Regions from separate parts of the Agrobacterium sp. NPDC058088 genome, predicted to be linked through region 1. Evidence: predicted binding sites of a transcription regulator. Region 1 holds the regulator's gene; the other holds the start of a gene.

What was found. Region 1 encodes LexA, which represses DNA repair genes until DNA is damaged. Its sites were predicted from a motif close to TGTTCNNNNTGTGTTCNG; they were not measured.
Region 2: the regulator LexA is predicted to act here: its motif matches at 2,480-2,497, upstream of ACFVTJ_RS02550 (ATP-dependent helicase).

The regions. Positions count from the first base shown of each region.
Region 1 is NZ_JBHVSU010000002.1:922,014-927,829, forward strand. It holds gene ACFVTJ_RS09860 (ComEC/Rec2 family competence protein) at 1-1,188, shown strand, start outside; gene ACFVTJ_RS09865 (glutathione S-transferase family protein) at 1,220-1,897, opposite strand; gene lexA (transcriptional repressor LexA) at 2,297-3,019, opposite strand; gene ACFVTJ_RS09875 (VOC family protein) at 3,232-4,113, shown strand; gene kdsA (3-deoxy-8-phosphooctulonate synthase) at 4,113-4,958, shown strand; gene eno (phosphopyruvate hydratase) at 5,097-5,816, shown strand, end outside.
Region 2 is NZ_JBHVSU010000001.1:527,526-533,341, reverse strand. It holds gene ACFVTJ_RS02565 (efflux RND transporter permease subunit) at 1-654, opposite strand, end outside; gene ACFVTJ_RS02560 (efflux RND transporter periplasmic adaptor subunit) at 651-1,802, opposite strand; gene ACFVTJ_RS02555 (carboxymuconolactone decarboxylase family protein) at 2,026-2,436, shown strand; gene ACFVTJ_RS02550 (ATP-dependent helicase) at 2,539-5,013, shown strand; gene ACFVTJ_RS02545 (glycosyltransferase family 25 protein) at 5,117-5,816, shown strand, end outside.

The DNA of each region.
Region 1 (5,816 bases):
TTCGCCGCCACGATTGCGCTTGTCGCCGCCTATGCCGCCTGGAGCCGCTGGCGCACTGACCGTGAGCGCCTGTTCATCGGGCGCAAACCCGCGTGGGTGACAGTGGTGGAAACGGCAGGCGCCGTCATCGGTGGTGTCATCACAACATCGTTGATCGGTGGACTTTCGACGGCGATCTATTCTGTCGAGCATTTTCAGCGTGTCACCACCTATGGACTTTTTGCCAATCTGGCGGCGATGCCGCTGATGTCGCTGATTGTCATGCCCTTTGGTCTTGTCGCCATGCTGCTGATGCCCTTTGGGCTCGATGCACCATTTCTGAAGGTCATGGGTTACGGCATGGCGCTAGTCATCGACGTTGCGGATGAAGTCGCGTCCTGGGGCGGCAGCGCGGCGACCGGTCGGCCGCACGGCGCTTTCATCGGCATTGCTTCAGTGGGTTTCCTGTTGCTGACATTGCTGCGCAGCCGGCTGGCGCTGCTTGGAATTCCACCGCTGCTCTTTGCCTTCGGCCTGTCCGGAGCCGTCGCCCAACGCGATCTGCCCGATCTGCTTATCCATGAGGAGGGGAGGCTGGTGGCGCTTCTGGACGAGGGCAAGGTCTACACCACAAAGACACGACCACAGGGCTTCATCTATGACCAGTGGCAAAGGGCGCTGCTGCTGCCGCAAAAGCCGCTCGCGCCTGTCCTTCTCAAGAAAGCAGTTCCGACAACCACCGTTGCCCTAAGCGCAAAATCGAAACTGGCGCCGGAGGATTTGAAGGCCTTGGCGCGCGAAATGACGGCCACGCTGAGGGATGCTGCGCCGGGCGTCTTTACCTGCCGGACGGGCATCTGGTGCGTGGCGCGTGCGCGAAGCGGCGAATGGATCATCGTGCTGGAGGACGGTCGGTTTGCCGGGAAAGCCTGTGATATCGCCGATATCGTCATCGTTTCCCGCAGAACCTCATTTGCGCAATGCCGCTCGGGAGCCTTGCTGCTCAACCGCGACATATTAAGGCGCATCGGCTCGGTTGAGCTAAATTTCGCCGGCAGCGATGAAGCGGGCGTCGTGGGACAGATGCGCGCTGCAACCGCCGGTGCGGACAGGCCGTGGAGCGAACATCGCTTCTATGACTGGAAGAGCGGCCGTTTTGACCACGAGGTGCCTGAAGCCGTTACCCGCTTGCTGGCGGCATCGCAATGAGTGCCGCCAGAAAGGTTCGTCAGGCCTTCACTCAGACCTTGGCGCGCAGATCCGCGGTCACTTCGCCAATGCCGCCAATTTCCTCTTCATGTGGCAGGTCGCGCCAGATTTCCTTCAGTCCGGCCTCGTACCATTCGCGCATGGCGGGCAGGGCGAGCAGCCGGTCGCAATAGGCTTTCGCTGCCGGCGAAAGATCGGCGCCATAGGTCTGGAAACGGAACGCCACCGGGCAGAAGAAGGCGTCGACCGCCGTGAATTTCTGACCGGCGAGAAAAGGTCCGCCGAATCTGGTGAGACCTTCACTCCACAACGCATCGATGCGCTTTATATCGGCCGCAAGCCCGGCATCGCCAGCTTTTGGTCTTACCCGGATACCGACCGACATGGGGTAGAGATTGCGCAGTGAGAAAAATCCCGCATGCATTTCGCTCGCCGCCGAGCGTGACCAGGCCCGCGCCTGCTTGTCGCTCGCCCAGACGCCCTGATGCCTCTCGGCCAGATATTCGGCGATCGACAGTGATTCCCAAACTGTCACTCCCTCGTCGACAAGGCATGGCACCTTGCCGGTCGGCGAAAATGTGGAGAAGGAAACACCTTCGCCGAAGGGAATGAGTTTTTCATCAAAGGCGATGCCAAGCGTGCGCATCAAAACCCAGGGTCGCAACGACCATGAGGAATAGTTCTTGTTGGCAATATAAAGATCGTACATGGCGTTTTTCCCCGATAGGACGCGCATTTCTACACCTGCGAAGGCGCTCTGGAATATCGCAAATAATCCATGGCTCCCATAAGCCGCATTGATGAATGGGAAGCGAGGGTGACAGAAAAGAGTTCTGTCGATCTCACCGCTTGGAGACAGAAAGCACTTGCGACAATGCTGAGCGAAGCAGAAGGCCGATTGAGTTTACGCGTTAAGCCAACTCTATGCCTGCGGCGTCAGGGAAACAAAGCGAGGATTGATTCTCAAAAAATGACGCGCCATCGGCCAGATGACGCGCATGTTCCTGCATCGGCAAACCAAGTCTTTCCCAGAAGTCGACACTTCATAGGGGAGCACCATTTTTATGACGGCCCCATCGCGACAGGGACTCTGCGCGATGTCACCACATCAATGGTAACGGCGGATCAATCCCACCAGCTTGCCCTGAATTTTCACCCGATCCGGTCCGAAAATGCGGGTCTCATAGGCCGGGTTTGCCGCTTCCAGCGCAATGGACGCACCCTTGCGGCGAAAGCGCTTCAGCGTGGCCTCTTCATCATCCACCAGCGCCACGACAATATCGCCCGGATTGGCGGTGTTGCCGTTGCGGATGATGACGGTGTCGCCGTCAAAAATCCCGGCCTCGATCATCGAATCGCCTTTGACCTCAAGCGCGTAATGTTCGCCCGACCCCAGCATATCCACCGGCACAGCCACATCGTGGGTATTGTTCTGGATGGCAGAAATCGGCACACCGGCAGCGATGCGGCCCATGACGGGAACGGTGGCGGCACCTGCGAAATCGTTGGCGGGCGCCTTAGGGGCGGGGGCGGGTTCCGGCTCCTTCGGTTTTCCGAGACTTCCCTCGATGACGCTCGGCGAAAAGCCGCGCTGCGGCCTTGCGCCCGGCGTGTAAGCCTCAGGCAACTTGATGACTTCGAGCGCTCGCGCCCTGTTGGGTAGCCGGCGAATGAATCCGCGCTCTTCGAGTGCGGTAATCAGCCGGTGAATACCGGATTTCGAAGCAAGATCGAGTGCGTCCTTCATTTCATCGAAGGAGGGCGGCACGCCGGACTCTTTCATTCTTTCATGAATGAAGAGAAGCAATTCCTGCTGTTTGCGCGTGAGCATGAGGAAAACACCCTTGAGAATCGTCGTTGAAGTCGCGAAACAAATACAGAACGAACACTATATGTTCCATATGTGTTCTGCAATCCCCTAAAATTTCGTGAACCTGCTATCTGTTGTTTTGATGATTTGCTTCATGGCGCCTGATTGTGCTCTTCTGACGTCCAAATCGTCCAGGTATGCTTGGGCGGGGTGCCAGCGCAGGAAAACAGGCCATGATGAAATCACATCGCATCGATCATCTCGTTCTGCCAGTGGAAGATCTCGGCATTGCCGTAAAGCGCCTTGTCAGCCTTGGATTTACGGTCGCACCGGAAGCTTTGCATCCGTTCGGAACCCGAAATGCCTGTGTCTTTTTCAAAGACGATACCTATCTTGAGCCACTCGCGATTGCTGATCCGGCTAAATATAACGCATCTGCGGACGGCGGCGATGTGTTCACAGGCAGGGACAGGGCCTTCAGGCAAAAAGTCGGGCAGGAGGGCTTTTCGGCTCTCGTGGCCAAAACCGAGGATGCCCTTGCAGACCATGAGAGGTTTGTGACGTCGGACGTGTCGGCTGGCGATGTATTCCATTTTTCACGCCCCGTGCGGATGCCAGACGGATCGCAGAGCGAGGCGGCCTTCCGTCTCGCCTTCGCGGCAAGCGGTTCGGCGGCGGATTTCTTCCTCTTTAGTTGCCAGCGGCTGCGCGCCCTGCCGGGAGACCGCGCGGCGCTGGAGCGTCACGCCAACAGTGTCTCAGGCCTTAGCGAAATTATCCTGTTTTCAGGTGGCGACACGAAGGCGGTGCACCTGATCGAAACTGTGTTGGGCTGTGAGGGTAGGGTGTCTTCGGGTGGAGACATGGTTTTTGTTGCCGGCAATGCCCGCGTGAGGCTAACCCAAAAAGCTGACTTGGGCGGACTGGCCTTAGGACTTTCTGCCGGGAGCGACGTCGGATTGCATGGCATGGGCGTCGTCTTTTCTGCCGACGATCTTGCCGTGACAGAAGCGGTGCTTGCTGCTAATGGCGTGTTCTGCGCAAAAGCGGGCGGCCGTCTGGTGGTGCCCGCCGCACCCGGTCAGGGCGTTGCCTTCGCCTTCGAGGAAAAATGATGAGCGTTACGAACAATCTCAAAGTCACCGCCGGCGATGGCGCCAGCAAGGTTTCCTTCTCCAATGCCGAGCGCTTTTCGCTGATCGCCGGTCCGTGCCAGATGGAAAGCCGCGAGCATGCCTTCATGATTGCTGGCGTGCTGAAGGAGCTTTGCGACAAGCTGGGAATCGGACTTGTTTATAAGTCCTCCTTCGATAAGGCCAACCGCACCTCGCTTTCCGGCAAGCGCGGCATTGGCCTTGAGAGTGCGATGCAGGTTTTCGCCGATCTCAAGAAGGAGTTCGGCTTTCCTGTTTTGACCGACATTCACACCGAAGAACAATGCGCCATCGTTTCCGAGGTGGTGGATGTCTTGCAAATTCCAGCCTTCCTCAGCCGTCAGACCGATCTTCTCGTCGCAGCTGCAAAAACCGGTCGCGTCATCAATGTCAAAAAGGGTCAGTTCCTGGCGCCCTGGGACATGAAGAACGTGTTGGCCAAGCTGAATGAGAGCGGCAACCCGAACGTGCTTCTGTGCGAACGCGGCGCATCCTTCGGTTACAACACGCTGGTTTCCGATATGCGCTCTCTGCCGATCATGGCATCGCTCGGCGCGCCTGTCGTGTTTGACGCTACCCATTCGGTGCAGCAGCCGGGCGGGCAGGGCGGCTCCACGGGCGGCCAGCGTGAATTCGTCGAGACTTTGGCCCGTGCCGCTGTCGCTGTCGGCGTCGCCGGTCTCTTTATTGAAACCCATGAAGACCCGGATAATGCGCCTTCCGACGGCCCCAACATGGTGCACCTGAAGGACATGCCCGAACTGCTCGAAAAGCTTCTGGCCTTTGACGCCATTACCAAGGCGTAAGGGAACGGCTGTTGATCCGTACCAATCGATTTTAAATGGCGGGTGCCCCGTTTCTGCCGTCCGCCGTCATTGTAATTTCTTCGCCATCGTCTAAGACAGGCGACGGAAAATATCTGTTCCATTCCCAAGGGAGAGACCATGACTGCCATTACCGATATTATTGCGCGCGAAATCCTCGACAGCCGCGGCAACCCGACCGTTGAAGTCGATGTGTACCTCGAAGACGGCTCCATGGGCCGTGCAGCCGTTCCGTCGGGCGCCTCCACCGGCGCGCATGAAGCGGTTGAGCTGCGCGACGGCGGCAAGCGTTATCTCGGCAAGGGCGTGGAAAAGGCTGTTGAAGCCGTCAACACGGAAATCTTCGACGCCATCGGCGGCTTCGATGCTGAAAACCAGATTCAGATCGACCAGATGATGATCGCGCTGGACGGCACCCCGAACAAGTCGCGCATCGGCGCGAACGCCATTCTCGGCGTTTCGCTCGCCATCGCCAAGGCTGCTGCCGAAGCCTCCGGTCTGCCGCTTTACCGTTATGTCGGCGGCCCAAACGCGCATCTGCTGCCGGTTCCGATGATGAACATCATCAACGGCGGCGCGCATGCCGACAACCCGATCGACTTCCAGGAATTCATGATCCTGCCGGTTGGCGCGGAAAACATCCGCGAAGCCGTACGTATGGGATCGGAGGTGTTCCACACGCTGAAGAAAGAATTGTCCGCGCAGGGCCACAACACCAATGTCGGTGACGAAGGTGGTTTCGCACCTGGCCTCGAAAGCGCGCCGGCGGCGCTCGATTTCATCATGAAGTCGATCGAGAAAGCCGGTTACCGTCCGGGCGAAGACATGTATGTCGGCCTC
Region 2 (5,816 bases), on a different contig from region 1:
CAGTGCATTGGAAACGTCGGTCACCGTCAAACCACGGCTGGCGAGTGCCGCCTGATTGAGGTCTACGCGAAAGACCTTTTCCTGATCGCCGTAAAGCTCCACGTCCGCCACACCATCGACGGCAGCCAGACGGTCGATGATCTCGTCATCCACCAGCTTGGTCAGGTCTTCCATGCTGAGCGTGGAGGATGTGACGGCAAGACGCATGATCGGCTGGCTGTCGGAATCCGCCTTGATGATCTGCGGCTCGTCGGCATCGTCGGGCAACTGATTGGTGATGCGGCCGATGGCATCGCGCACATCATTGGCGGCAACGGCCATATCGACATTGTCGCCGAATTCCATCGTTACGCGGCTGGTGCCGAATTGCGAGCTGGAAGCGATGGACTTGATGCCGCTGACACGCGCCACCGCACCCTCGATGGTCTGCGTTACTTCCTGGTCAATCGTTTCTGGCGCCGCCCCCTCATAGGTGGTTCTGACACTGATCGACGGCCGGTCGACATCAGGCAATTCGCGCACTTCGACGCCAACCAGCGCGGCAAGACCGGCGACGACCAGCAGCGTGTTGAGAACCGCCGCCAAAATCGGCCGGCGCACGAAAAGCGCGGTGAAGGCAAGTTTGGAATCCTGACCGGAGGGCGACTGCGTCATTGGCTGGCAACCTCCTCGGCCTTCGGCGCATTACCGACGCGGACAGCGCCGCCTTCCCTGACGCGCTGCAATCCTTCAATGACAACAGACTCGCCGTCCGCCAGCTCGGCTTTCACCAGCACGGCGTCCGGGTTGCGCTGCACGATCTGCACCCGCACCTTGTTCGACTTGTTGTCTACGACACGCCAGACATAGGAGCCTTCCGCATCCCATTGCACGGCCAGCGGATCGACGGATGCATAAGTTTCGCCGGCAAAACGCATTGTAACGCCGAAGGACATGCCAGCCCTCAGCTCATCCTTTTCATTTCCAAATTTTGCGCGGATGCGAATGGTACGGCTCGCCTCATCCACGCGGTTGTCGACAGCCTCGACCTCGCCGGTGAAGGTTTCGCCAGGCCGCGAAATGGAGGTCGCTTCGACGGGCATGCCGATCTTGATTGCCGTTGCAAAACGCTCCGGCGCCCAGAAGTTGACGAGGATCTCAGACCGGTCATCGATGCTGACGATGGTAGACTGTGTCGTAACGTTATCCCCGATATTGGCGGCAACGATACCGGCAACGCCATTGATCGGCGCTACGATATCGCGCCGCTTCAAATTGAGCTCCGCAGTGCTGAGCGCAAGCTTTGCTGCCTCCTCTGCGATCTGCGCATCAAGCACGTCGAGGCGGGCAACGGATTTGAGGTTTTTGTAGGAATTGGATTTTTCGACAGCGCTGCGCAGCGCCACCTGGGCCTTGTCCCGCTCTATCAATTGTTCATCGTCATCCAGACGTGCCAATACCTGGCCCTTCACGACGCGCTGGCCGGACGAGGTGCGGATTTCAGAAAGCGTGCCGGATACCTGCGGCATGACCACAACCGACTGAATAGCCTGACCGTTGCCGATGGCGTTGAGACGATCGTTGACAACGCCGCGCTTCACAGGGGCCGTCACGACAAGCGTGGCATTGGAATTGCGGCGCGCGCCATTGCCATTCTGGCCACCCGACGAGCCCGCTGCTGCGACTTCAACAGCGCCGGGCGCCGGTTTTGCAAGTCCGACGCTGGCAAGCATAGTGCGGGCGTCAGGCGAATAAAAACCCCAGAGACAGAGACCTGCCCCCACCACGGCCAGACTGACACCCACCTGTTTCCAGACCCGCATATAGTTCTCCGGTTGATAATATCAGCATAAATGAGCCCTGAAGCGCAAACTTAGGGACACCAGCACTATTCCCGCTCGCTTAGAACGAGGCAACGCACAAATCCGTTTCTTACGTAATTGTAATTTGTGATGGATTCTCGTCGAACGCACGAAGAAAGCCATTTTTATCGCAAATATTCTTCAAGGCGATAATCTGCCGGCAGGAAATGAGCCGGAGGAAGCCATGAGCACCATCACGAAAACACGAAATCCCGAAGCCGATCCGCGTGTCAAAGCGGTATTCGATGATATCCGCACCACCCGCAAATCGGACTTCATCAACAATATGTGGCTTTATCTCGCCTTCGATCCTGATCTTCTGGAAAGGACATGGGCTGAGGTCAAGGCGGTGATGGCGACACCTTCGGCGCTCGATCCACTCGTAAAGGAAATGCTTTATATCGCAGTGTCCGTAACCAATGGCTGCTCCTATTGCGCCCATTCCCACACGGCGGCCGCAAAAGCCAAGGGCATGACGAATGAACAGCATGCCGATCTGATGCGGATTATCGCGCTTGCCGCCAAGACCAATCAGCTTGCCGTGGCTCTGCAAGTGCCCGTTGATGCCGCTTTTGATGCCGACCAGAGGACATGAACCCGAAATAATGCCTTGGAATAGGCGTTTTGAGCGGCGATACCGGAATAAAAGCAGAACGCGGTTCTAGCCTTTATATCCCGAATCACTACATTGGGCCGCATGAGCAACAGTTTTGACGATATGCCGTTCTTCGATGAAGAACCCGTGGCACCGCGCAGGGCGACGAAAAATGCCCCTTCGGACAACGGCGGTGGGCTTGGCATCGCCGCCCGCGCCATGGCTGCGCGCGATCAAACGCGTGCCGCACCCGATTATCTTTCCGGCCTCAACCCGGAACAGCGCGACGCAGTGGAAACCCTGGACGGACCGGTTCTCGTCCTCGCCGGCGCCGGCACCGGCAAGACCCGCGTTCTGACGACCCGCATCGCCCATATTCTCGCCACCGGCCGCGCCTATCCCAGCCAGATCCTCGCCGTGACCTTCACCAACAAGGCCGCACGCGAGATGAAGGAACGTATCGGCGTTCTCGTCGGCGGCGCGGTCGAGGGCATGCCCTGGCTCGGCACGTTCCACTCAATTGGCGTCAAACTGTTGCGTCGTCACGCCGAACTCGTTGGTCTCAAATCGGATTTCACCATTCTCGATACGGATGACGTGGTGCGGCTGATCAAGCAGCTCATCCAGGCCGAAGGTCTCGATGACAAGCGCTGGCCGGCAAAACAGTTCGCCGGCATGATCGACGGCTGGAAGAACAAGGGCCTGACACCGCCGGATATTCCGGAGGGCGATAGCCGCGCCTTCGCCAATGGCAAGGGCCGCGAACTCTACACTGCCTATCAGAACCGGCTGAAAACGCTGAATGCCTGCGACTTCGGCGATCTCCTGATGCACCCGATCAGCATCTTCCGCCGCCATACGGATATTCTCAAGGAGTATCACCAGAAGTTCCGTTACATTCTGGTGGACGAATATCAGGACACCAACACGGCGCAATATATGTGGCTGCGGCTCTTGGCCCAGCGCGCCAAGGGCGAGCCGCAGAACGTCTGCTGCGTGGGTGACGATGACCAATCGATCTATGGCTGGCGCGGCGCCGAAGTGGACAACATCCTGCGCTTCGACAAGGATTTCCCCGGCGCCAAGGTCATCAAACTGGAGCGCAACTACCGTTCCACCGAACATATTCTCGGCGCCGCCGGCCATCTCATTGCACATAACGAGGGGCGTCTGGGCAAGACGCTGTTCACCGAGCGCAGCAGCCCTGACGACGAAAAGGTCGTGGTGCATGCTGCCTGGGATTCCGAGGAGGAAGCCCGCGCGGTCGGCGAAGAGATCGAGCAGCTTCAGCGCAAGGGTCACCTGCTGAATGACATGGCGATCCTCGTTCGCGCCTCCTTCCAGATGCGCGAATTCGAAGACCGTTTTGTCACGCTCGGCCTCAATTACCGCGTCATCGGCGGCCCGCGCTTTTATGAGCGCCTCGAAATCCGCGATGCCATGGCCTATTTCCGCCTCGTCTGCCAGCCGGCTGACGATCTCGCCTTCGAGCGGATCGTCAATACGCCGAAGCGCGGCCTTGGCGATACGACGATCCGCAATCTACATGATTATGCGCGCGCGCGTGACATTCCGATGCTCGCGGCAGCGGCCGACATCATCGAGACTGACGAGCTGAAGCCGAAGGCGCGCAAGGCACTCTTTGATGTGGTGCAGGATTTTCGCCGCTGGCAGGGCCTGCTGGAAAACACCGAACACACCACGCTTGCCGAGCAGATTCTCGACGAAAGCGGCTATACCGCCATGTGGCAGGCCGACAAGACGGCCGAAGCGCCAGGGCGCCTTGAGAACCTGAAGGAACTCATCCGCTCGATGGAAGCCTTTGAAAGCATGCGCGGTTTCCTCGAGCATGTTGCACTTGTCATGGATGCCGAGCAGAACGAAAACCTCGATGCCGTCTCCATCATGACGCTGCATTCCGCCAAGGGTCTGGAATTCGACACCGTCTTCCTGCCCGGCTGGGAAGAAGGCCTGTTTCCGCACCAGCGGGCGCTGGATGAAGGCGGCCGCTCCGGTCTCGAGGAAGAACGTCGTCTTGCCTATGTCGGCATCACCCGTGCCAAGAAACTCTGCCATATCTGGTTTGTCTCGAACCGGCGCATTCATGGGCTTTGGCAATCCACCCTGCCCTCGCGTTTCCTCGACGAACTGCCGCCCGCTCATGTCGATGTGGCGGCGTCCGACAGCAATTACGGCGGGTATGGCGGGCGTGGCGGCTACGGACAATCACGTTTCGATAAGGCAGATCCCTTCGCCAACACCTACTCCACCCCCGGCTGGAAACGCGCGCAGCAGAACCGCAGCGACGCCACCCGCGATAACTGGGGCACCCGCTCCGGTCACGCCGTGGAACGCATCGGCTATGGCGAAAGCGGCCCGCGCACCCGCACCATAGATGGCGAACTGGTGGCCAAATCCGTGGCCGACACGCCCTCGAAATTCTTCGTCGGCGACCGCGTGTTCCACATCAAGTTCGGCAATGGCAATATCGCTGCCATCGAGGGCAACAAGCTCACCATCGACTTCGACCGCGCCGGCCAGAAGCGGGTGCTGGATGGATTTGTGGAAAAGGTTTGATTCGACAACTATGAGTGCCTGAAGACCGCTTTTCCCATAGCCCACGTCACGCCATTGCAATAAAGGAGTTGCAATGGGATGTGAGAACCGGGTGAGGACTGCTTTGCATATATTGCCGAAAAGCCAGCGTAAGCTTGCGGTTTTCCTGATCAATATGGACAGCGCCAAAAAGCGCCTCGCCGATATGAATGCCCGCCTAGATGCCTTGGGGCTGAAGGCGGAGCGCATTGCCGGCGTCAACGGCCGCGAACTGAAATATCCGATCCCGGAATTCAGCGAAATTTCCTACATGCTCATGCATGGTCGCCGTACCTCGCCGCCAGAAATCGGCTGTTATCTCAGCCATGTCGCCTGTGCCAATAAATTCATGGAAGGCGACGCCGATATCGCGCTCATTCTCGAGGACGATGTGGTCTTCGAGGATGATTTTCTTGATGCCATTGATGAAGCGGTTTTGAACGGCAGCGACTGGGATATTCTGCGGCTGACGACGGTCAGCAACGGCCGCAAATTCCCATTCCGCCCGTTGTCCAATGATCGATCGCTTGCAGTCGCGCTCACCAGGGAAAAAGGATCGGGCGCCTATCTCGTCAACCGCCGCGCCGGGAAATGGATATCGAAACTCATTCCCATGCGGCTCGCCTATGACATCGCCTTCGATCTCGAATATCTCTCCGGCCTGAAGGCAGCCTTCATCTACCCGCTCTGCGCCACGCAGGATGCGGATGGCGAAAGCCAGATTCAGAACAACCTGCGCATCTACCGTCTGCCGCGCTGGCGGTATTTTACGGTCCTGCCCTATC